Regions from separate parts of the Pseudomonas sp. GW458-11-26-14-LB4 genome, predicted to be linked through region 2. Evidence: predicted binding sites of a transcription regulator. Region 2 holds the regulator's gene; each other region holds the start of a gene.
What was found. The regulator sigma-54, encoded in region 2, starts transcription at its own class of promoters, with help from an activator protein. The targets are predictions, from matches to a motif close to ANTGGCATNNANNTTGCTNT.
Positions count from the first base shown of each region.

Region 1: a site for sigma-54 is predicted at 5,062-5,081, ahead of flgB (flagellar basal body rod protein FlgB). Genes of this name have one in related genera too.
Region 3: a site for sigma-54 is predicted at 5,330-5,349, ahead of AC07XZ_RS03860 (flagellar basal body rod protein FlgF). Genes of this name have one in related genera too.

Region 1 is NZ_JBWKYU010000021.1:67,104-74,397, forward strand. It holds gene AC07XZ_RS23730 (MFS transporter) at 1-279, shown strand, start outside; gene AC07XZ_RS23735 (flagellar brake protein) at 339-1,073, opposite strand; gene AC07XZ_RS23740 (flagella synthesis protein FlgN) at 1,169-1,636, opposite strand; gene flgM (flagellar biosynthesis anti-sigma factor FlgM) at 1,685-2,011, opposite strand; gene flgA (flagellar basal body P-ring formation chaperone FlgA) at 2,230-2,991, opposite strand; gene AC07XZ_RS23755 (chemotaxis protein CheV) at 3,074-4,006, shown strand; gene cheR (protein-glutamate O-methyltransferase CheR) at 4,054-4,881, shown strand; gene flgB (flagellar basal body rod protein FlgB) at 5,123-5,530, shown strand; gene flgC (flagellar basal body rod protein FlgC) at 5,534-5,977, shown strand; gene flgD (flagellar hook assembly protein FlgD) at 5,993-6,721, shown strand; gene flgE (flagellar hook protein FlgE) at 6,752-7,294, shown strand, end outside.
Region 2 is NZ_JBWKYU010000012.1:172,715-180,008, reverse strand. It holds gene AC07XZ_RS17780 (superoxide dismutase) at 1-187, shown strand, start outside; gene AC07XZ_RS17775 (ZIP family metal transporter) at 218-1,111, shown strand; gene AC07XZ_RS17770 (HPr family phosphocarrier protein) at 1,149-1,424, opposite strand; gene rapZ (RNase adapter RapZ) at 1,440-2,297, opposite strand; gene ptsN (PTS IIA-like nitrogen regulatory protein PtsN) at 2,300-2,764, opposite strand; gene hpf (ribosome hibernation-promoting factor, HPF/YfiA family) at 2,776-3,084, opposite strand; gene AC07XZ_RS17750 (RNA polymerase factor sigma-54) at 3,158-4,651, opposite strand; gene lptB (LPS export ABC transporter ATP-binding protein) at 4,838-5,563, opposite strand; gene lptA (lipopolysaccharide transport periplasmic protein LptA) at 5,563-6,108, opposite strand; gene lptC (LPS export ABC transporter periplasmic protein LptC) at 6,095-6,667, opposite strand; gene AC07XZ_RS17730 (KdsC family phosphatase) at 6,676-7,200, opposite strand; gene AC07XZ_RS17725 (KpsF/GutQ family sugar-phosphate isomerase) at 7,201-7,294, opposite strand, start outside.
Region 3 is NZ_JBWKYU010000002.1:232,280-239,573, reverse strand. It holds gene flgK (flagellar hook-associated protein FlgK) at 1-513, opposite strand, end outside; gene flgJ (flagellar assembly peptidoglycan hydrolase FlgJ) at 535-1,827, opposite strand; gene AC07XZ_RS03875 (flagellar basal body P-ring protein FlgI) at 1,839-2,927, opposite strand; gene flgH (flagellar basal body L-ring protein FlgH) at 2,955-3,650, opposite strand; gene flgG (flagellar basal-body rod protein FlgG) at 3,704-4,489, opposite strand; gene AC07XZ_RS03860 (flagellar basal body rod protein FlgF) at 4,535-5,275, opposite strand; gene AC07XZ_RS03855 (sigma-54-dependent phenylalanine hydroxylase transcriptional regulator PhhR) at 5,480-7,042, opposite strand.

The sequences.
Region 1 (7,294 bases), on a different contig from region 2:
ACCTTTTTCGCGTTGGTGCTGGTGTGGCGGATCCGACCGAAAGCCGTGACCAATCTGCACCAGGTGGACGATGCACCGCTGCATCACGTGGCGATGCCGGACAGCATGTCCAGTTCGCCGCTGGTGGCAGCGCTTGACCCGCGAGTCGACGAGCAGGTGGTGCAGGAGCAGATGCAGAATACGGTCGTTCCTGAGCCGGAACCCCAGCCGGAACCTGACGTGCCAACCGACTCGACAGTTGAGAGTGACGGGCCAGATATCAGCCCCGCCAAGCCTTGAATCGGGCACAAAAAAACGGGCAGTCACCGCAGTGGCTGCCCGTTTTTTATACCTGCCGATCAGAGATCGTCTTTATCGAACCGACGCGCTTCGCGCTGCAGTTGATAAACGAAACGCTCGACGTTGCGGGCCGCCGGGCCGCTGATGTTGTGAAAGCGCAGGCCGGCGAAGGTGATGTTGAGCTTTTCTTCGAAGTGCAGGTAACGCAGCTCGACCGATACCGGTTGGTTGCCGAACAGCGGTGCGGCGATCAGGCGATCATAGACCTGGCCCAATTGCAGGCGGTCGGTGATATCGCCTTCAAAGCGCAGCTTGCAACCGGTGGCAGAGATATCCAGCAGTTTGCCGCCGATCGGCGACTTGAGCTTTTCGCCACCCAGTTCGACGCTGACCAGGTCGGTCAGCTTCAGGGCGGCGCGGAAGGCATTGCGGCGCTGGTGATAAACCACTTCGGTGGGCAGGTCGCCGGTGTAGAAGCGGTCGCCGTCGGAATCCTTGATGCTCAGCGTTCCTGTACATTCCCAGGCGATGCGCACGCCATCATGAAAGCCCTCAACCTTGAACGGTTCGCCTGCTTCCAGAAAACGTTCGCCGTCGCGCGGGATCATTTCATCAAGCTTGATCGAACCGTTTTCGCGATCGACTTCAATCAGGTAGCTCTGGAAGCGCTGGCTACGCTCGTGAAAGGTGATGATCAGCGGATCGTGGCTCTCTTGCAGCTGGCGCAGATTGCTGGAGATCTCCAGGGGCGTGGTGAGCACCTTTGGGGGCTGCGGAGCGTCATCGTTGGACACGTTAAATCAATCTCCAGACAAAATTTGACTACGGCTGGCCAGTATTTTGCCAGCATGTTTCGCACGTTGATAGGGCGCAAGCATAGAAGAAAGCATCACGCCTGGCTGAGCGCGCGCGGTTTCTGCAGTTTGGAGAAGGTGCCACTGGCGTCATAGAGCGCGGGAGGCTCGCCGCCGGTGAGGATTTTCAGCTGATTGGCCGTGGCGGCCTGCTGCATGATGATCGACTGGCCGTTCTTGACGTTGGCCGCCTGGCACTGGGCAATCAGGTCGGTCAGGACATCGCTCTGGCTCAGCAACTGATCGCCGATGCTCGACTGGCTGGCCAGTTGTTCCAGGCCTGCGCGGTCGAGCGACAGATTGAGACTGGCGAGGATTTCGCTGCGCTTGCGGCCATGCTGTTCGAGCAGAATGATCAATGCCTGTTTGCGCGCCAGAATTTCTTCCAGCAGAGGCATGTCGCGACCGTGCAAGGCGAGGGACTCGGTTTGCAGTAACTCCAGCAATTGTTGAGCTGGAGCAAAGTCGTCGGTGATCAGTTGCAATAAATTAGTGTCGTGCATGGCTGGCCTTGGGTTTTAAGCGTCCAAAAGCCTGGCGCTGACCGAGGCCTAGCGCTGGGCTTCGAAATTAAGCAGTTTGCTGGCTACACGGTTGCTGTCGACCTTGTAGCTGCCATCGGCAATCGCTGCTTTCAACTCGGCCACGCGGGCTTTATCGACGGCAGGCTGATCGCGCAGCTTGTCAGTGACCTTCTGCAACTGTTGAGCCTCATTGCTGAGGTGTACCGATTCCCCGCTTTTTGCGGTACTGGCCTGTTCGGCCGGGGTATTCAGCGGCGCGGAGGTGCCGGTTTCGGCGGTTTCCTTGGCGTTGCTGGTACGTGTACTGCCCGTAAGTGACGAGGAGCTGTTCAAACGGCTGAAATCGATGACCATGTTAAAAACCTCTGGGAATTTGGACGCTTGCCATGTTCTCGGCCATCCCCTGGAAAACTTTAGGCTCATTTAGCAATGAGCTTGCATGCGCCGTTGCAGATCCTGCTGCGGCACAGTTTAGGGAACAGCTCTGGTCAGCGCCAGTTTTCTGCTTGAGTACTCAGAGGCTTTTCAAACATCCGTTCATACAGCCGCTCACATCACCGCTACATGGCCGCTCACATGGCAACTTCCACCTGGCCCGGCGCGATAACCTGCGCCTTGATAACCCGTTGGGAATTGAGGTTTTTCACCCGAATCTGTTCTTTCAGGCCGCCGTTCGACAGGGCTTCGCCCGGCATGCGGACGGCGAGGGTGCCGCTGCGGGCGGTGATCACCACTTGATCGCCCTTGCGAACCACTTCCGCCTGTTCCAGATGCACCAGGGTAATGACTTGATCGGCTACCGTTGGTCGGGTCAATTTTTGTCCGATCGCTTCATCCACCGACGTCAGGAAACCCTGATTGATCGTGCTGACGTCGCGTTCGCGCAACGTCACGTCCTGAGGCTCGATGATGCCGGCGCGTTTGAGTGGTCGCGTGGTGGTCACAATCTCGCGAAACAGGCGGACTTGAGCGGGCACGAACACCGTCCAGGGGGAGGTGCCTTCGCAGCGGACCTTGACCGTGACACGGCCCAGAGGGCGTGCCGGACTCTCCAGTGTCGCTGTCAATTCCTTGTCGCACATAGGCATGCGCATGCGTGGATCGAGCTGGTTGACCTCGATTTCATAACGGCCTTCCGTTTGACTGGTAGCCAGATAGTCTTCTACGGTGAATTCAAGAAAGCCCTGAGTGACGCCGATAAGCATGTCAGGCAAGGTAACCGCATCAGCACCGGCAGGGCTGCCAGCGAAAAAAAGGCAAATGGCGGACATCGCGCAAAGCCCTCTGCGGAGGGGAGATGTCAGGCGTCGGAAAAATGTCGTTTGAGCGTTCATACGAGTTAAAAAGCAAGCGCCGTGCCGTTTAGCAATGAATGTGCGTCGCAACAACACTTGGCGTTGGTGTAGGAGTCTGGGCATGGCTGGTGTAATGGATTCGGTGAACCAGCGCACGCAACTGGTGGGGCAGAATCGCCTGGAGCTGTTGTTGTTCCGTCTCGACGGCCAGCAGCTCTACGGGATCAACGTGTTCAAGGTTCGGGAAGTGCTGCAATGCCCGCAACTGACGCTGATGCCCAAGTCCAGTCCTGTCGTGTGCGGGGTGGCGAATATCCGGGGGGCGACCATTCCGATCCTTGATCTGGCGATGGCGACCGGCTCCGGTGCTTTGAAAGACAAGAACAGTCCGTTCGTGATCATCACGGAATACAACACCAAGACGCAGGGTTTCCTGGTGCGCTCGGTGGAACGTATCGTGAACATGAACTGGGAAGAGATCCATCCGCCGCCCAAGGGCACCGGACGCGATCATTACCTGACCGCTGTGACTCGGGTCGACAATCAGTTAGTCGAAATCATCGACGTCGAGAAGGTGCTGGCGGAAGTTGCGCCGACGCCGGAAGCGATTTCGGTCGGCGTGGTGGATGTCGAGACCCAGAGCAAGGCGTTGTCGCTGCGGGTGCTGACGGTCGATGACTCGTCGGTGGCGCGCAAGCAGGTGACGCGTTGCCTGCAGACGGTCGGCGTCGAAGTGGTGGCGTTGAACGACGGCAAGCAGGCGCTGGATTACCTGCGCAAGCTGGTCGACGAGGGCAAGAAGCCGGAAGAAGAGTTCCTGATGATGATCTCCGACATCGAAATGCCGGAGATGGACGGGTACACCCTGACGGCCGAGATCCGCAGCGACCCTCGCATGCAAAAGCTTCATATCATCCTGCATACTTCGTTGTCGGGTGTGTTCAATCAGGCGATGGTCAAGAAAGTCGGTGCCGATGACTTCCTGGCCAAATTCCGTCCTGATGACCTGGCATCCCGGGTAGTCGACCGGATCAAAGCAGCAGATATCAGCTAAGGGCCTTTTGCCCCTGGCGTTCAACACGATTTAAGAGGCGGCATCATTTGTCTACGGGTAATTTGGATTTCGAACAGTTCCGGGTCTTCCTGGAAAAAGCCTGTGGCATTTTGCTCGGTGAAAACAAGCAGTACCTGGTGTCGAGCCGTCTCAACAAACTGATGGAGCAGCAAGGCATCAAGTCCCTGGGTGAGCTGGTTCAGCGCATCCAGACCCAGCCGCGCAGCGGTTTGCGCGAGCAGGTGGTCGATGCCATGACGACCAACGAAACCCTGTGGTTTCGCGACACCTATCCGTTTGAAGTCTTGAAGAACAAGGTGCTGCCCGAAGCGATCAAGGCCGCTCCCAACCAGCGTCTGCGGATCTGGTCGGCGGCCTGCTCGTCGGGTCAGGAACCCTATTCGCTGTCGATGTCGATCGACGAGTTCGAGCGGACCAACATCGGCCAGTTGAAGATGGGTGTGCAGATCGTTGCCACCGATCTGTCCGGCAGCATGCTGACCAACTGCAAGACCGGCGAGTACGACAGCCTGGCAATCGGTCGCGGTCTGTCCGCCGATCGTCTGCAGCGCTACTTCGACCCGAAAGGGCCGGGGCGCTGGGTGATCAAGGCACCGATCAAGAACCGGGTGGAGTTCCGCTCGTTCAACCTGCTCGACAGCTACGCAAGCCTGGGCAAGTTCGACATCGTGTTCTGCCGCAACGTGCTGATCTACTTCTCCGCCGAGGTGAAGAAGGACATCCTGTTGCGCATCCACAGCACGCTGAAGCCGGGCGGTTATCTGTTCCTTGGCGCTTCCGAGGCGCTGAACGGTCTGCCGGATCATTACCAGATGGTTCAGTGCAGCCCGGGGATCATCTACCAGGCGAAGTGATCAAGACCGGCAACACAAGAAACGGGAGTCCTCAGGGGCTCCCGTTTTTTTATGCCTGAAGGTTTTGCCGGTGGCAGGCGGCGGCAGAAAAGCGGCGTCCGGCGGAAACCGGTTGCCGCTTTTCTGGCATTGCCGCGTTGCCGGTTCCGCGCAAAGCCCCGTAATCCGGGGCTTTCTCAAACTGGCACGCCGCTTGCTATAACCCTGTTACGAAAAATCCGGTCACCTGAAGGTTCCCGACATGAGCATCAGCTTCGATAAAGCGCTCGGCATTCACGAAAAGGCTCTGGGCTTCCGCGCCCAGCGTGCCGAAGTGCTGGCCAACAACATCGCCAACGCCGATACCCCGAACTACAAGGCGCGGGATCTGGAGTTCTCCAAAGTGCTCGAAGCACAGAGCCAGAAGAACGCCAACGGCACCATCGCCCTGAACATGACCAACAGCCGTCACATCGAAGCTGAAGGGCTGGGCAATGGCGACGAGTCGCTGATGTATCGCACGCCGATGCAGCCGTCGATCGACCAGAACACCGTGGACGCCCAGCTGGAACAGTCGAACTACGCGGAAAACGCGGTCGGCTTCCAGGCCAGCTTCACCCTGCTCAACAGCAAATTCAAAGGGCTGGTATCAGCCCTGCGCGGAGAGTAATCCATGTCCCTGTCCAGCGTTTTCAACATTGCCGGCAGCGGCATGAGCGCCCAGACCACCCGCCTCAACACCGTGGCTTCGAACATCGCCAACGCCGAGACCGTCTCGTCGAGCATCGATCAGACCTACCGTGCCCGTCACCCGGTATTCGCCACCATGTTCCAGGGCGGCCAGAGCGGCGGCAGCAATTCGCTGTTCCAGAACCAGGATGCTGCGGGCCAGGGCGTGCAGGTCATGGGCGTGGTCGAAGACCAGAGCAACCTCGAAGCGCGCTACGAGCCGAACCATCCGGCAGCCGACGCAAAGGGCTACGTCTACTACCCGAACGTCAACGTGGTGGAAGAAATGGCTGACATGATTTCCGCGAGCCGGTCGTTCCAGACCAACGCCGAAATGATGAACACCGCCAAGACCATGATGCAGAAGGTACTGACCCTCGGTCAGTAATAAGGGGCGACTGCCATGAGTGTTACCGATACCACCAGCAGCCTGACGATGAACGACATACTGGCCAACTCTTCGAAGAAGACCAGTAGCACGACCACCGGCGGCATCGCTTCGGCCACCAACAGCTCGACCGGCGGCCAGGCCCTGGGCAAGGACGCGTTCCTGCAACTGCTGGTAACCCAGCTGAAGAACCAGAACCCGCTCGACCCGCAGGACAACAGCGCATTCGTTGCCCAGTTGGCGCAGTTCAGCAGCCTTGAGGGGATCACCACCCTCAACAGCACCGTCAGCTCGCTGGCCGGCAACTACAACTCGTCGCAAGCCCTGCAGGCTTCGTCGCTGGTCGGCCGCAACGTGATCGTGCAGACCAACTCGGTACAGCTCGACGATCCGAGCAAAGGCATGACCGGTTCGGTCACCGTTCCGTCGTCGATTGCCGGCGGCACCGTCTCCATCACCGACAGCAGCGGCACCGTTGTTCGCACCATCGACCTGGGCAGCCGCGCCGCCGGCAATGCGAGCTTCACATGGGACGGCAAGGACAAGGACGGCAACCTGGTGAAAACCGGTACCTACACCGTCAAGGCGAACGCCTCGATCAACGGTACCTCGACCGATATGGCGACCTACCTGCCAGCCACGGTCACCAGCGTGACGATCAGCCAGACCGGTGGCGAGCTGATGCTCAACCTGTCCGGCAAGGGCACCGTTGCCCTGTCCAAAGTACAAACCATTGGTATATAGAGCCGACTAACCGGCACAAAGGAGTGGAATATGTCTTTCAATATCGGCCTTAGCGGTCTCTATGCAGCCAACAAGCAACTGGACGTGACCGGCAACAACATCGCCAACGTTGCGACCGCCGGTTTCAAATCGTCCCGTGCAGAATTCGAAGACGTCTACTCGGCCACTCGCCTGGGTAGCGGCAGCAAGGTCATCGGCAACGGTGTGCGCCTGGCCAACGTTTCCCAGCAGTTCACCCAAGGCGACATCAACAACACCGGCAACGTGCTGGACATGGGCATCAACGGTTCGGGCTTCTTCACCCTGAGCAACAACGGCTCGATCTCCTACACCCGTGCCGGTACGTTCAAGGTCGACAAGGACGGCTTCATCACCAACACCGACTACACCTCGCGTCTGCAAGGCTATGGTGTGGACTCCAACGGCAAGGTCATCAACGGCGTGTTGACCGACCTGAAGATCGACACCTCGAACCTCGCGCCGAAGTCCACCTCGCTGGTGACCTCGACCATCAACCTGAACTCGACCGCTCCGGTGATCGACGACACAGTGGCGGCCGGCAAGTTCGACCCT
Region 2 (7,294 bases):
GGTGGAAAGCAGCGGTAACCAGGACAGCCCACTGATGAACGGCAACACGCCGATTCTCGGCCTCGACGTGTGGGAGCACGCCTACTATCTGCGCTATCAGAACCGTCGGCCGGAATACATCAGCGCGTTCTACAACGTGATCAACTGGCCAGAAGTCGCTGCGCGCTATCAGGCCGCGCTGGTTTAAGTCTCCTATAAAAACAATCCAAGGGTGACTATGGGCACTGAAACACTGGCGATCGGAAGTGGGCGTATGTTTCGTTACGCAATCGGTTCGCTGTTGCTGTTGGCGGGCATGACCTTGCTGGTCGCCCACGGACTGGAATGGCTGAATCTGGAACCGAAGTTGTCGCGGGCATTGCAGGGCGGCGCGATCTGCGCCCTCGGCACCGCACTCGGCGCGGTTCCGGTGCTGGTGATCCGCAACATGCCCCAGGCGCTGGGCGATACGCTGCTGGGTTTTGGCGCCGGCGTGATGCTGGCGGCAACCGCGTTTTCGCTGATCGTGCCGGGAATCGCTGCCGCCGAAAGTCTGGGGCTTGGCCCGTGGGGCGCCAGTGGTTTGATCTGTTTCGGCATCATGCTCGGGGCGTTCGGCCTGTATCTGGTGGATCGCAAGGTGTCCGGGGCTTCGCCGGAAATGCTCATCGGCACTGTCGAGCATCCGGTGATTCCGCCACGTATCTGGTTGTTCGTGTTTGCCATCATTGCCCATAACATCCCGGAAGGCATGGCCGTCGGTGTTTCCGCTGGCGGCGGCATGCCGGATGCTGACAGCCTGGCGATGGGCATCGCCTTGCAGGATGTGCCGGAAGGACTGGTCATTGCGCTGGTGTTGGCCGGAGCCGGGATGTCGCGGGTCAAGGCGTTTCTGATCGGGGCGGCATCGGGCCTGGTCGAGCCGGTGTTTGCACTGCTGTGTGCGTGGCTGGTCAGCCTGGCGGAACTGTTATTACCCCTGGGACTGGCGCTGGCGGCCGGGGCAATGCTGTTGGTGGTGACTCACGAAGTGATCCCGGAGTCGCGGCGCAATGGTCACGACAAGCTGGCGAGCCTGGGATTGTTGATCGGGTTCTGCCTGATGATGGTGATGGATACGGCGTTGGGATGAGAGGGAGGCTTGCTCCCTCCCTCGACACTAAAGGCTTTCAACCGCCTTCGTCGAAGTAGTTGTTGATCAGCGCGACCAGCGCATCCATGGCTTCCTGTTCCTGATGACCCTCAGTACTCAGGTGGATTTTGGTGCCCTTGCCGGCGGCGAGCATCATCATCGCCATGATGCTTTTGCCATCAACCGTGGTTTCCGGGGTGCGACCCACTCTGATCGTGCAGTCGGGATATTGACCCGCCACGCCAACGAACTTTGCCGACGCCCGGGCATGCAGGCCCAGCTTGTTGATGATTTCGATTTCCAGAGCAGGCATCGCGGTGTGAATCCTTTAGCTGAGGTCGCGGTGGCGAACCTGGACGTTCTTCAGGGTTTTCTGCAGGGCCTGACCCAGGCGTTCGGTCAGGTAGACGGAACGGTGGTGTCCGCCGGTGCAGCCAATGGCAATGGTCACATAAGCGCGATTGCTCGCAGCGAAGCGCGGCAGCCATTTGAACAGGTACGCATAGATGTCCTGGAACATCTCTTCGACTTCCGGCTGCGCCGCCAGGTATTCCGCCACAGGCTCATCGAGCCCGGATTGTGCGCGTAATTCCGGTTTCCAGTACGGATTGGGCAGGCAGCGTACATCGAACACCAGATCCGCATCCACCGGCATGCCGCGTTTGAAACCGAACGACTCCACCAGAAATGCAGTCCCCGGCTCCGGTTGGTTCAACAGTCGCAGCTTGATGGTATCGCGCAGCTGGTAGAGGTTCAGATTGGTGGTATTGACCTTCAGGTCGGCCAGATCGGCGATCGGGCCCAGCAGCGCGGTTTCGTCGTTGATGGCTTCGGCCAGCGAGCGATTGGCATTGCTGAGCGGGTGGCGACGACGGGTTTCCGAAAAACGTTTGAGCAACGTTTCGTCATCGGCGTCCAGGTACAGGACATCACACTGGATGTGCCGGCTGCGCACTTCCTCGAGCAACTCTGGAAAGCGTGACAGATGGCTCGGCAGGTTGCGGGCGTCGATCGAGACCGCCACCTGTGGCTGGAGCATTTCGGTATGAACCAGCGCGCGCTCGGCGAGGTCTGGCAACAAGCCGGCTGGCAGGTTGTCAATGCAGTAGTAGCCGTTGTCCTCAAGGACATCCAGGGCGGTACTTTTACCCGAGCCGGAACGGCCACTGACAATGATCAAGCGCATGGTTACGGCCTGTTCTGTTCTTCCAGTACAACCTGGTACAAGGCTTCGTTGCTTGGCGCGCTGCGCAGTCTGTCGCGCACGTCCTTGCGGTCGAGCATGCTGGCGATCTGGCGTAACAGCTCCAGGTGCGCATCGGTGGCGGCTTCCGGCACCAGCAGGACGAACAGCAGGTCCACAGGCGCGCCGTCGATAGCGTCGAAATCGATAGGGGCATCAAGGTGCATCAGAGCACTGATCGGCGCTTCGCAGCCCTTGAGGCGGCAGTGAGGAATGGCGATGCCGTTGCCAAAACCGGTGGAACCCAGTTTTTCACGGGCAATCAAAGCCTCGAAGACATCTTGCATCTCCAGATCCGGAACTTCCCGGGCGATCAGGTTGGCAATTTGTTCGAGGGCTTTCTTTTTACTGCCGCCCGGCACGTTCACCAGGGAACGGCCGGGGGTCAGGATACTTTCAAGTCGGATCATGGGGGTGGGGGTTATCGACCGGTAGCGCCCTGAAGCAGGCTCTGGGTCTTTTCCTTATGCTTTTTGAGTTGTTTATCAAGCTTGTCGGTCAACGCGTCGATCGCAGCGTACATATCGGTATGTTCCGCGTTTGCGACGACCTCGTTGCCGGGAATATGCAGCGTGGCTTCGATTTTCTGCTTCAGCTTTTCGACGCACATCGTGACCTGTACGTTGGTGATCTTGTCGAAATGCCCTTCGAGCTTCTTGAGCTTGAGCTCGATGTACTCGCGCAGAGGCTGGGTAACTTCCAGTTGGTGTCCACTGATGTTGACTTGCATACAGCTTCTCCTTCGTTGCCAGTGCATAAAGCGGCAGGCCGAAGAGCCTGCCACTGGAACGCTGTAACGTGGCTTACATCAACCGCTTGCGTTCGCTCGAAGGCGCGATCCCGAGGGATTCGCGGTACTTGGCGACGGTGCGGCGAGCCACCTGAATGCCTTGTGCCTCCAGTAAACCAGCGATCTTGCTGTCACTCAACGGCTTTTTCTGATTTTCCGCGGCAACCAGTTTCTTGATGATCGCGCGGATCGCCGTGGACGAGCATTCACCGCCTTCTGAGGTGCTCACATGGCTGGAGAAAAAGTATTTCAGTTCATATATGCCCCGTGGGGTATGCATGAATTTCTGCGTGGTCACCCGGGAAATCGTCGACTCGTGCATGCCAACCGCCTCTGCAATGTCGTGCAGGACCAGCGGCTTCATGGCTTCGTCGCCGTACTCCAGAAAGCCGCGCTGATGCTCGACGATCTGGGTGGCTACTTTCATCAGGGTTTCGTTGCGGCTCTGCAGGCTCTTGATGAACCAGCGAGCTTCCTGCAACTGATTGCGCATGAAGGTATTGTCGGCGCTGGTGTCGGCACGGCGCACGAAACCGGCGTATTGGGCGTTGACCCGCAGGCGCGGTACCGATTCCTGGTTCAGCTCGACCAGCCAGCGCTCGTTGTCCTTGCGCACGATGACGTCAGGCACCACGTACTCGGCTTCGGTGGATTCGATCTGCGAGCCTGGGCGCGGATTGAGGCTCTGCACCAGTTCGATGACCTGGCGCAGTTCATCTTCCTTGAGCTTCATGCGCCGCATCAGCTGGCTGTAGTCGCGGCTGCCGAGCAGGTCAATGTAATCGGTGACCAGACGTTTGGCCTCGGCCAGCCAAGGGGTCTTGGCCGACAGCTGGCGCAATTGCAGCAGCAGGCATTCGCCCAGGTTGCGTGCGCCGATGCCTGCCGGCTCGAATTGCTGGATGCGGTGCAGGACGGCTTCGATCTCGTCCAGCTCGATGTCGAGCTCGGGATCGAAGGCTTCGAGAATTTCTTCGAGGGTTTCGTCCAGGTAGCCCTGATTGTTGATGCAATCGATCAGGGTGACGGCGATCAGGCGATCGGTGTCGGACATCGGTGCGAGGTTCAACTGCCACAGCAGGTGGCTTTGCAGGCTCTCGCCGGCGGAGGTGCGGGTGGTGAAGTCCCACTCGTCATCGTCGCTGCTCGGCAGGCTGCTGGCGCTGGTCTGGTAGACGTCTTCCCAGGCGGTGTCAACGGGCAGTTCGTTGGGGATTCGCTCGTTCCATTCGCCGTCTTCGAGGTTGTCGACTGTCGGCGCGGTCTCCTGATAAGAAGGTTCCTGGATCTCGGTGTTGGGCTTCTGTTCGGCGTTGTCGGCCATGGGATCGGAGTTGTCGAAGTCGTCGCCGTCTTCCTGGCGTTCGAGCATCGGATTGGATTCCAGAGCCTCCTGGATTTCCTGTTGCAGATCCAGGGTAGACAATTGGAGCAGGCGGATGGCCTGTTGCAGCTGCGGTGTCATCGTCAGCTGCTGGCCCATTCTCAAGACTAGCGATGGTTTCATGGCAGGGGCTTAACACCTTATTCGCCGGCGCTATGCGCCATCCACTACAGGGCGCCGGAGCGCCAAACTTAAGCAAATTATATGCCTGAAACTGTCGTGTTTGCCTAGAGCGCTGTAACAATAAAAGCGTATAAAAAAGCGCTTCAACGTTACAGCACCCGGACGGCTGGTCGAATACCGTCGAGCTTACAGGCGGAACTCGTGGCCCAGGTAGACTTCCTTCACCAGATCGTTGGCGAGGATGGTCGCGGAGTCGCCTTCGGCGATCAACTGGCCATCGTTGACGATGTAGGCGGTTTCGCAGATATCCAGCGTCTCACGGACGTTGTGGTCGGTGATCAGTACACCGATGCCCTTGGCCTTGAGGTGGTGGATGATCTGCTTGATGTCGCCGACAGAGATCGGGTCGACACCGGCGAACGGTTCGTCGAGCAGGATGAATTTCGGTGCCGTGGCCAGTGCACGGGCGATTTCCACCCGGCGGCGCTCACCACCGGACAGGCTCATGCCGAGGTTGTCGCGGATGTGGCTGATGTGGAATTCCTGCAGCAGGCTTTCCAACTCCTTGCGACGACCGGCCTTGTCGAGCTCCTGACGGGTCTCAAGGATGGCCATGATGTTGTCGGCTACCGACAGTTTGCGGAAGATCGACGCTTCTTGCGGCAGATAGCCGATACCGGCCTTGGCGCGACCGTGCATCGGCTGGTGGCTGACGTCCAGATCGTCGATCAGTACGCGACCCTGATCGGCCTGGACCAGACCGACGATCATGTAGAAGCAGGTGGTCTTGCCGGCGCCATTCGGGCCGAGCAGGCCGACGATCTGACCGCTGTCGATCGACAGGCTGACGTCGCGCACGACCTGGCGGCTTTTATAGGCCTTGGCCAGGTGCTGAGCTTTCAGAGTTGCCATTACTGGGTTTTCTCGTCGGTTTTCTTCTTCGGCTGGATCACCATGTCAATGCGCGGACGCGCTTCGGTGACCTTGTTGCCGGTGGCACGACCAGCGCTGGCCAGCTTTTTCACCGTGTCATAGACGATTTTCTCGCCCTGAGTGGTGTTGTTGTCCTTGTCGACGACTTTCGCCTTGTCGATCAGCACAACGCGGTTTTGCGCGGCGTGGTACTGAATGGTCACGCCCCAGCCCTGTACAGGCTTGGTGTCGCCCGCCGTCTGCAACTGCTCGAAGTAGGCAAGGTTGCCCACCGAGGTCACGACGTCGATATCGCCGGTCTGGGTGCGGGTGATGGTCACGGTATTGCCTTTGACGATCATCGAACCCTGAGTGATGATCACGTCACCTTTATAGGTAGCAACGCCGTTCTTGTCGTCCAGCTGGGCATCGTCGGCCTGAATACGGATTGGCTGCTCTTGATCGTTCGGCAGAGCCCAGGCGCTCACGCTTCCCAGTGCTGCGCCCAGACTGAGCAAAATAGGGAGGGTTTTAACGAGCCTCATACTGTCCTCTTACGTTCGATAGCAGGTGTATCCTGCTTTCCTTCAAATACGCTTTCATTCCTACGCCAGTCGATACACCGCCAGCGCCGTCGATTCTAACGGGTTGCTGGGTCTGCGCATATTGCTGCTGCGGGAACACCGTCATGCGAGTGGAGGTGATCAGGGTGTCGCGGTTCTTTTCGTCGGTGCGCTTGACGCGTACCGAGTCGATCAGCTCGACCTCGGTGCCACCGGAGTTCACTTCACCGCGTTCACTGGTCACGTGCCATGGGAAATCGGTGCCACGGAACATGTTCAGATCAGGCTTGGTGACCAGTGTAATGTCGGTCGCCTTGACGTGCTCAGCCTTGTCGGACGTCATTTCGTACTGCACTTTGCCGTCTTCGAGGTACTGGATCGTGTGGGTATTGGTCGCATACCAGTCGATCGGGCTTTCCTCTGCCGAAACCGGCGGTTTGTCGAGGAAGCGTTCCGGGCTGATGTTCCAGTAGCCGACCGCACCGAATATCGCTGCGATGCAACCGAACAGCAGGATGTTGCGAAACTTTTTGCTAAACATGGTTGGACTCACAGGTACGCGTTGTTGGCGGCGTCGAGGCTGCCTTGTGCGCGCAGGATCAGTTCGCAGAATTCGCGGGCGGCACCTTCGCCGCCACGGGCCTGGGTGACGCCATGGGCGTGCTCGCGCACAAAGGGGGCGGCGTTGGCCACGGCCATGCCCAGCCCTACACGGCGGATCACCGGCAGGTCCGGCAGGTCGTCACCGAGGTAAGCCACTTGCTCATAGCTTAGGCCCAGTTGCTCCAGAAGACCGTCGAGCACGACCAGTTTGTCTTCGCGGCCCTGAAACAGGTGCGGGATCCCCAGGTTTTTTGCCCGGCGTTCGACCACCGGGGTCTTGCGACCACTGATGATGGCGGTCTGTACACCAGCATTCATCAGCATCTTGATGCCCTGGCCATCGAGTGTATTGAAAGTCTTGAACTCGCTGCCGTCTTCAAGGAAGTACAGGCGACCGTCGGTGAGGACACCGTCGACGTCGAAAACCGCCAGTTTGATGGCTTTGCCGCGTTGCAGCAGATCGGTGCTCATTTACATCACTCCTGCGCGCAGCAGATCGGAGAGGTTGAAGGCGCCGATCGGGCGATCCTCTTCATCTACGACAACCAGCGCGTTGATTCGGTGG
Region 3 (7,294 bases), on a different contig from region 2:
CAGTTTGTTGACCTGGGCCGCCATGTCGCCAAGGTTGCCGTTGAGCGTGGTGTTCTGGTCGTTGAGCTGCTTGGCCAGTGCGTTGAAGCGGCTGGTCAGGGCTTGCGCGCCGGTCAGCACCGATTGACGGGATGTGTCGTCGGTGGCCGAGGTCGATACGCCTTGCATCGAGGTGAAGAACTTCTGCAACACGCCGGTCAGGCCGGTGTTGGTGTCGGACAGCGAGCCGTCCAGCGCTGTCGCCTGCGCGCCATAGGCGGCCGCTTCGCTGCTCAGCGAGGTGGCGGTGTGCAGCTGCGATTCGAGGTAGGAGTTGTACACCCGACGCACGTCGGCGAGGGTCGTACCGGTACCGATGAACACGTTACCGTACTGAATCGAGGACTTGGTGCCCTGCACAGTTTGCTGGCGTGAATAACCGGCGGTGTCGACGTTGGCAATGTTGTTACCTGTCACAGCCAGAGAGGAAGAACTCGCGTTCAACCCCGACATCCCGATATTGAGCAAACTCATGATTCAAACCTTACCTTGTGTTTATAAGGGCGTTGTTGGAACGCCGGCCGCAGCGTAGTTCTGATTGACCGTCATCTGCCTGGCAATCTGCGAAATCTTCGTCGCGTAGTTCGGGTCGGTCGCGTAACCGGCCTTCTGCAATTCGCGTACAAACTGTTCTGGGTTATCGGCCGACTTCAGCACATCTTGATAGCGATTATTGCTCTGCAGCAAAGTCACCAGATCGTGGAAGCTGTCCTTGTACGAGGCATAGGAACGGAACTCGGCCGTCTCCTTGACCATCTGCCCGTTGCGGAACTCGCTGGTGATCGCCCGGGCCGAATCGCCCTTCCAGTTGCTGCTCGCCTTGATACCGAACAGGTTGTGACTGCTGCTGCCGTCCTGGGCGCGCATGACCGATTTGCCCCAGCCGGTTTCCAGTGCAGCCTGAGCCACCAGATAACGCGGATCGACGCCAATGCGGGCGGCGGCTTCCTCGGCCATCGGCAGCATGGTGTTGACGAACTGGTCGGCATTGCTGAACGCGCGCTTGGCGGGTGCCAGCGGGATCTGCGCCATGGCTCGGCCGTAAATCTGCATCTGCCCGCCGGAAGCCTTGTCTGCCTCGGCACGGTCCAGCCAGTCGCCGTTGTACAGCGGGCCGGAACCGGTGACAGCGGCGGTCGTGGCGCGTTGCGGCAGTTGAGTGGCCGCTGCCGGCGTGGCCGACGGCACCAGACCTGCGAGCAAGCGATCCGCCAGTTTCGGCGGCAACGCCAGACGACGCTGGTTGATCATTTCCATGTCATTGCGATGGGTCAGTTCGGTGTTCGGCGCATGCACCGAACGCGACGCCCACAGTGGACGCTCGCCGTTGAGTCGCGACAACGGGCCATTGGTGGCCACGGTGCCGGCGGCAATCGGCGTGGCTACGGCAGCGGCCTTGGCTTTGGCTTCTTCCTGCTTGGCGGCGGATGCGGCCGCAGCCTCGCCCGGCGCCATCGGTTTGTTCTTCGACATCTGCTTGATCAGCACGTCGGCCAGACCGATACCACCGCCCTCGCGGGACATGGAAACCGCCAGTTGCTGGTCGTACATTTCCTGATACTGCTTGGCGGCCGGCGTGTTGAGCGGGTTGTCCTGGCCCAGCGCTTCGGTGGCCGAACGCATCGACTTGAGCATTTCACCGAGGAACAGCGATTCGAATTCCTGCGCAACCTTGCGCATGTTGCCGTCGCTGTTCTTGTCGCCGACCTTCAGCTGGTTCAGACGATTGAGGTCGGAGTACGAACCCGAATCGCTGCTGCTGACCAGACCGCTTTTGCGCATATCCATGGTCGCCGTCCTCAGATCACGATCAGGTCGGCTTGCAACGCGCCGGCCTGCTTCAGTGCTTCGAGGATGGCCATCAGGTCACCCGGCGCTGCGCCGACCTGGTTCACCGCCCGGACGATCTCGTCGAGGGTGGTGCCCGGGCCGAACTTGAACATCGGCTTGGCTTCCTGCTCGGCATTCACCCGCGAGCGCGGTACCACGGCGGTCTGGCCGTTGGACAGCGGGCCTGGCTGGCTGACGATCGGGTCTTCGGTGATGGTCACGGTCAGGCTGCCGTGGGTCACGGCGGCCGGCGATACCTTCACGTTCTGGCCGATGACGATGGTGCCGGTACGCGAGTTGATGATGACTTTCGCCACGGCCTGACCCGGGTCGACTTCGAGGTTTTCCAGGATCGACAGGTAGTCGACACGCTGGCTCGGATCGAGCGGCGCGGTCACACGGATCGAACCGCCGTCGATGGCCTGGGCAACGCCAGGGCCGAGCATGTCGTTGATCTTGTCGACGATGCGCTTGGCGGTGGTGAAGTCGGAACGGTTGAGGTTCAGCGTCAGGCTGTTGCCCTGGTTGAAACCGCTCGGCACCGAACGCTCGACCGACGCACCGCCAGGGATGCGACCGGCCGACGGAACGTTGACGGTGATCTTCGAACCGTCACGACCTTCGGCGTCGAAACCGCCAACCACCAGGTTGCCCTGGGCTATGGCGTAAACGTTGCCGTCGATACCCTTGAGCGGGGTCAGCAACAGGGTGCCGCCGCGCAGGCTCTTGGAGTTACCGATGGACGACACGGTGATATCGACCTGCTGACCCGGCTTGGCGAACGCCGGCAGATCGGCACTCACCGATACCGCCGCAACGTTTTTCAGCTGCACGTTGCCAGATCCCGGCGGCACCTTGATGCCGAACTGCGAGAGCATGTTGTTGAAGGTCTGCAGGGTGAACGGGGTCTGCGTGGTCTGGTCGCCGGTGCCGTTAAGACCGACCACCAGGCCATAGCCGATCAACTGGTTGGAACGCACGCCGGAAATGCTGGCGATGTCCTTCAACCGTTCGGCTTGTGCATTGAAGGCCGCCGACAACAGGAACGCGGCCATCATGAGACTTCTGAAATTCAACGTAGCCACCTAGAAAGGGAACAGCGGGCTGAGGAAGAAACGGTCGAACCAGCCTGGCTGACTCGCATCGGCGAACGAGCCGGTGCCCGAGTAGGTGATGCGCGCATCGGCGACCCGGGTCGAGGACACGGTGTTGTCGGTGGCGATGTCATCGGCCCGCACGAGACCGGCGATCCGCACCAGCTCGTCGCCGGTGTTGAGGGTCATCCACTTCTCGCCACGCACGGCGATGATGCCGTTGGGCAGCACGTCGGCGACGGTCACGGTGATCGAACCGGTCAGGGTGTTGCCCTGGGCGGCCTTGCTGTCACCCTTGGTCGCGCGGTCGCCTTCGTAGCTGGCGCTCAGGCTCAGGTCATTGCTGCCGATCGGGTTGTTGGTGGTCGCACTGCTGCCGAACAGCGACGTCAGACCGATGCCGGTCTTGCTGTTCTTGGCCACCTGCGAGTTGGCGTTCTTGCTGGCCTGGGTCCTCTCGTTCAGGGTGATGGTGATGATGTCGCCGACCCGGAACGCCTTGCGGTCGCTGTACAGGTTCTGTTCGAAACCGGCCTGATAGATCGAGCCGTTGTTGGCGGCCGACGGCAACGGTGTGCGCGGCAACACCGGGGCGTAGTAAGGATCATTGGGCTTGGGCGTCGGAGCGACGCAGCCCGCGAGCGAGACGACCCCACTCAATGCCACAACAGATACAAAGCGCTTCATGACCCTTACCTCACGGTGTTGCAGGCGACCTCATGGCCGCCTCATAGACTTGATTACAGATTCTGCGTTACGAACGAGAGCATCTGGTCGGCGGTGGAGATCACCTTGGAGTTCATCTCGTACGCGCGCTGGGTGGTGATCATGTTGACCATCTCTTCCACGGTGCTGACGTTGGAGGTTTCCAGGGTGTTCTGCAGGGTGGTGCCGAAACCGTTCAGGCCCGGAGTACCGACTTGCGGTGCACCGGAAGCGGCGGTTTCCAGGAACAGGTTGTTGCCCACCGCTTGCAGACCGGCCGGGTTGATGAAGTCGGCGGTTTGCAGGTTGCCGATCACTTGCGACGCGGCGTTGCCGGCAACGGTGATCGACACGGTGCCGTCACGACCTACGGTGAAGGTCTGGGCGTTGTTCGGAATGACAATCGCCGGCTCCAGGGCGAAACCGCTGGCGTTGACGATCTGGCCGTTGGAGTCGAGGTGGAAAGTACCGTCACGGGTGTAGGACGTGGTGCCGTCCGGCTGCAGGATCTGGAAGAAACCGCGACCGTCGATGGCCATGTCCAGCGGCTGCTCGGTGGTTTGCAGGCTGCCGGCGGTGAAGTTTTTCTGGGTGCCGACAATGCGCACACCGGTACCCACTTGCAGACCTGACGGCAGTTCGCTGTCCTGGGTCGACTGGGCGCCTGGCTGACGCTTGATCTGGTACAGCAGGTCCTGGAACTCGGCGCGGTCACGTTTGAAACCCGTGGTCGACACGTTCGCCAGGTTGTTGGAAATGGTGGTCAGGTTGGTGTCCTGGGCGGACAGACCGGTTTTGGCAACCCATAGAGCCGGAAGCATTCGATTCTCCTCGTGCGCCTGTTTTACGGCGCGACGTTCTGATAATTAGCTGATCTGCAAGACCCGAGCCATGGCCTGGTCGTCGTCTTTGGCGGTATTCATCATCTTGACGTGCAGTTCGAACTGCTTGGCCAGGGCCAGCACCGACGTCATCTCTTCCACGGCATTGACGTTGCTCGACTCCAGGAAACCCGACACCAGTTTGACGTTGGCATCGGCCGGCGCAGGCTGGCCGTCCTTGGTGTAAATCGAACCGTCCAGGCCCTTGTTCATGTTCTTGATGTCCGGGTTGACCAGCTTGATGCGGTCGACTTCGGCCATGACGCGCGGACCCTCGCCCATCGCACGGATGCTGATGGTGCCGTCTTCACCGACTTCCACCTGCTGCTCCGGCGGCACGGCGATCGGTCCACCATTGCCCATGACCGGCATGCCGTTGCCGGCACGCAACACGCCGAGGGCATCGATATTGAGGCTGCCGGTGCGCACGTAGCTTTCACCGCCATTAGGGTTCTGCACGGCGATCCAGCCGTTGCCCGACACGGCGACGTCGAGGTCACGGCCGGTCTGCACCAGCGAGCCCGGCGTGAAGTCGGTGGCGGGCCGTTCGCTCATGGCAAACGCACGCGCCGGAAAGCTGTCACCGAACACCGGCATCGAACGCGCCTGCTCCAGGTCGCGCTGAAAACCATTGGTGGAGATGTTCGCCAGGTTGTTGGCATGAGCCTTTTGCGCCAGTGCGTTCTGGCTGGCGCCGGTCATTGCCACATAAAGGTACTTGTCCACACTCTTTCCTCTGCATGCCGGACGTTTGCCGCCCACCGCTGTACTGCTGAGCCATAAGCAATTTGCAGACCAACTTTTTTCTGGCGGCTGAGGGCCCGGTAAACAAAGGACTTGAGGGATTTTGCGAGGATGAGGGAAATGTATCGAAGTCGAAAAACCGGCGGTGTCATGCCGCTTGGCGGCAAACACCCGATCCAGCCGTGATCACTCGGACGCGTCCTTGCCGACTTCATACTCACGCAGCTTGTTGGCAATCGTGGTGTGCGAAACCCCGAGCCGCTTGCCCAGTTGCCGGCTGCTCGGATGCTCTGAATACAGTCGCTCCAGTACCGCCTTCTCGAAGCGCCCGACAATCTCGTCCAGCCCGCCTTCGAGGGAGAAATCGCCAAGCGGCTGACGCACGCCGTAATCCGGCAGGCGAATGTGCTCGGCCTTGACCGTCCCGCCATCGCACAGCGAAACCGCCTGGAACAGCACGTTCTCCAGCTGCCGTACATTGCCAGGCCAATGGTAGTGACTGAGCCGGTCCATCGCCGCCGGCGCCAGTTTCGGCAGCGGGCAGCCGATCTGTCGGCTGGCCTGATCGAGGAAGTGCTCCACCAGCGGCGTCAAACCGTCGAGGCATTCGCGCAGTGGCGGGATGTGCAGCGAAAGCACGTTCAAGCGGTGATACAGGTCCTGGCGAAACTCACCTCGTGCGCACAATTCCGACAGGTCGACCTGGGTTGCGCAGATCACCCGCACATCCAGGTAAACCTCTTCATCGCTGCCCACCCGCCGGAAGCAGCCGTCCTGCAGGAAGCGCAGCAATTTCACCTGCAAGCGCGGGCTCATTTCGCCGACGCCATCGAGGAACAGCGTGCCGCCCGCCGTCAACTCCAGCAGCCCGAGCTTGCCTTCGGCGCGCGCGCCTTCAAAGGCACCGGGGCCGTAGCCGAACAGTTCGGTCTCGGCCATCGACTCCGGCAGCCCCGCGCAGTTGAGCGCCATCAACGGCGACTGTCCGCGCGGACTCGCCAAATGGCAGGCCCGTGCCAGCAATTCTTTGCCGGTGCCGGTTTCGCCTTCAATCAATAGCGGTGCATCCAGCGGTGCCATGCGCCGTGCTTCACGCACCACCGCCGCCATCACTTTCGAGCTCTGGAAGATGCTGTCGAAGCCACGCAACTCTTGTTTGCGCACGTTATAGATGCGCTCGCCGACGCGGTCCGCGCGGTGCAAGGTCAGCACGGCACCGGCCATGGCCTCGCTGTCGTCGTGTTCCGATTGCAGCGGCGCGATGTCGGCCAGAAAGATGTCGCCCTTGACCTTGACCCGCATGCCGTTGATTCGCGATTTGTTGGCGCGCACCAGTTCCGGCAGGTCGAAATCCTCGGCGTAACGCGACAATGGAATACCCGGTACCTCGTCCACCCGCACCCCGAGCAACTGCGCCGCCGCACGGTTGGCCGCCACGATGGAGCCGCCCATGTCGATCGACAGCACCGGAAACTCCAGCGCACCGAGCAGCGCATTCAACTCCATGTGCCGCCGCTCGCTAGGCATCAGCCCTACCCGCTTGACGCCGAACACCCCGGCAATCGCCTCGAACTTCGGTCGCAACGCCTGGAACTGAATGTTGATCAGGTTCGGGCAATGCAGATAGATCGCGTTGCCATGCTCACCGCCCACCTCGCCACGGGCGACGTTGATCCCGTACTCCACCAGCAGATTGAGAATGTCGCGCAGGATGCCGATGCGGTTCTGGCAGTGGACTTTGATACGCATATAAAGGCCCGAAACAGGTGAAGAGGCGGTCTGGCGCCGGAATTTTCTGCGCAGCGCGCAAGATAGTCGTCAAGATTATGTGACAGCCATCGGCCTTTTCAAACCCGACAGTCACCGCAAACACGACTTATCGCACGAAGCGTAACGAAAATTTTACGAATTAAAGAGACTTTTCCTACTCCAGCAGTCTTCAACCTGCTGCAACAACGAACGTTCCGGGGTATTTCTCAGTTCATCGCAGGACATAACAAG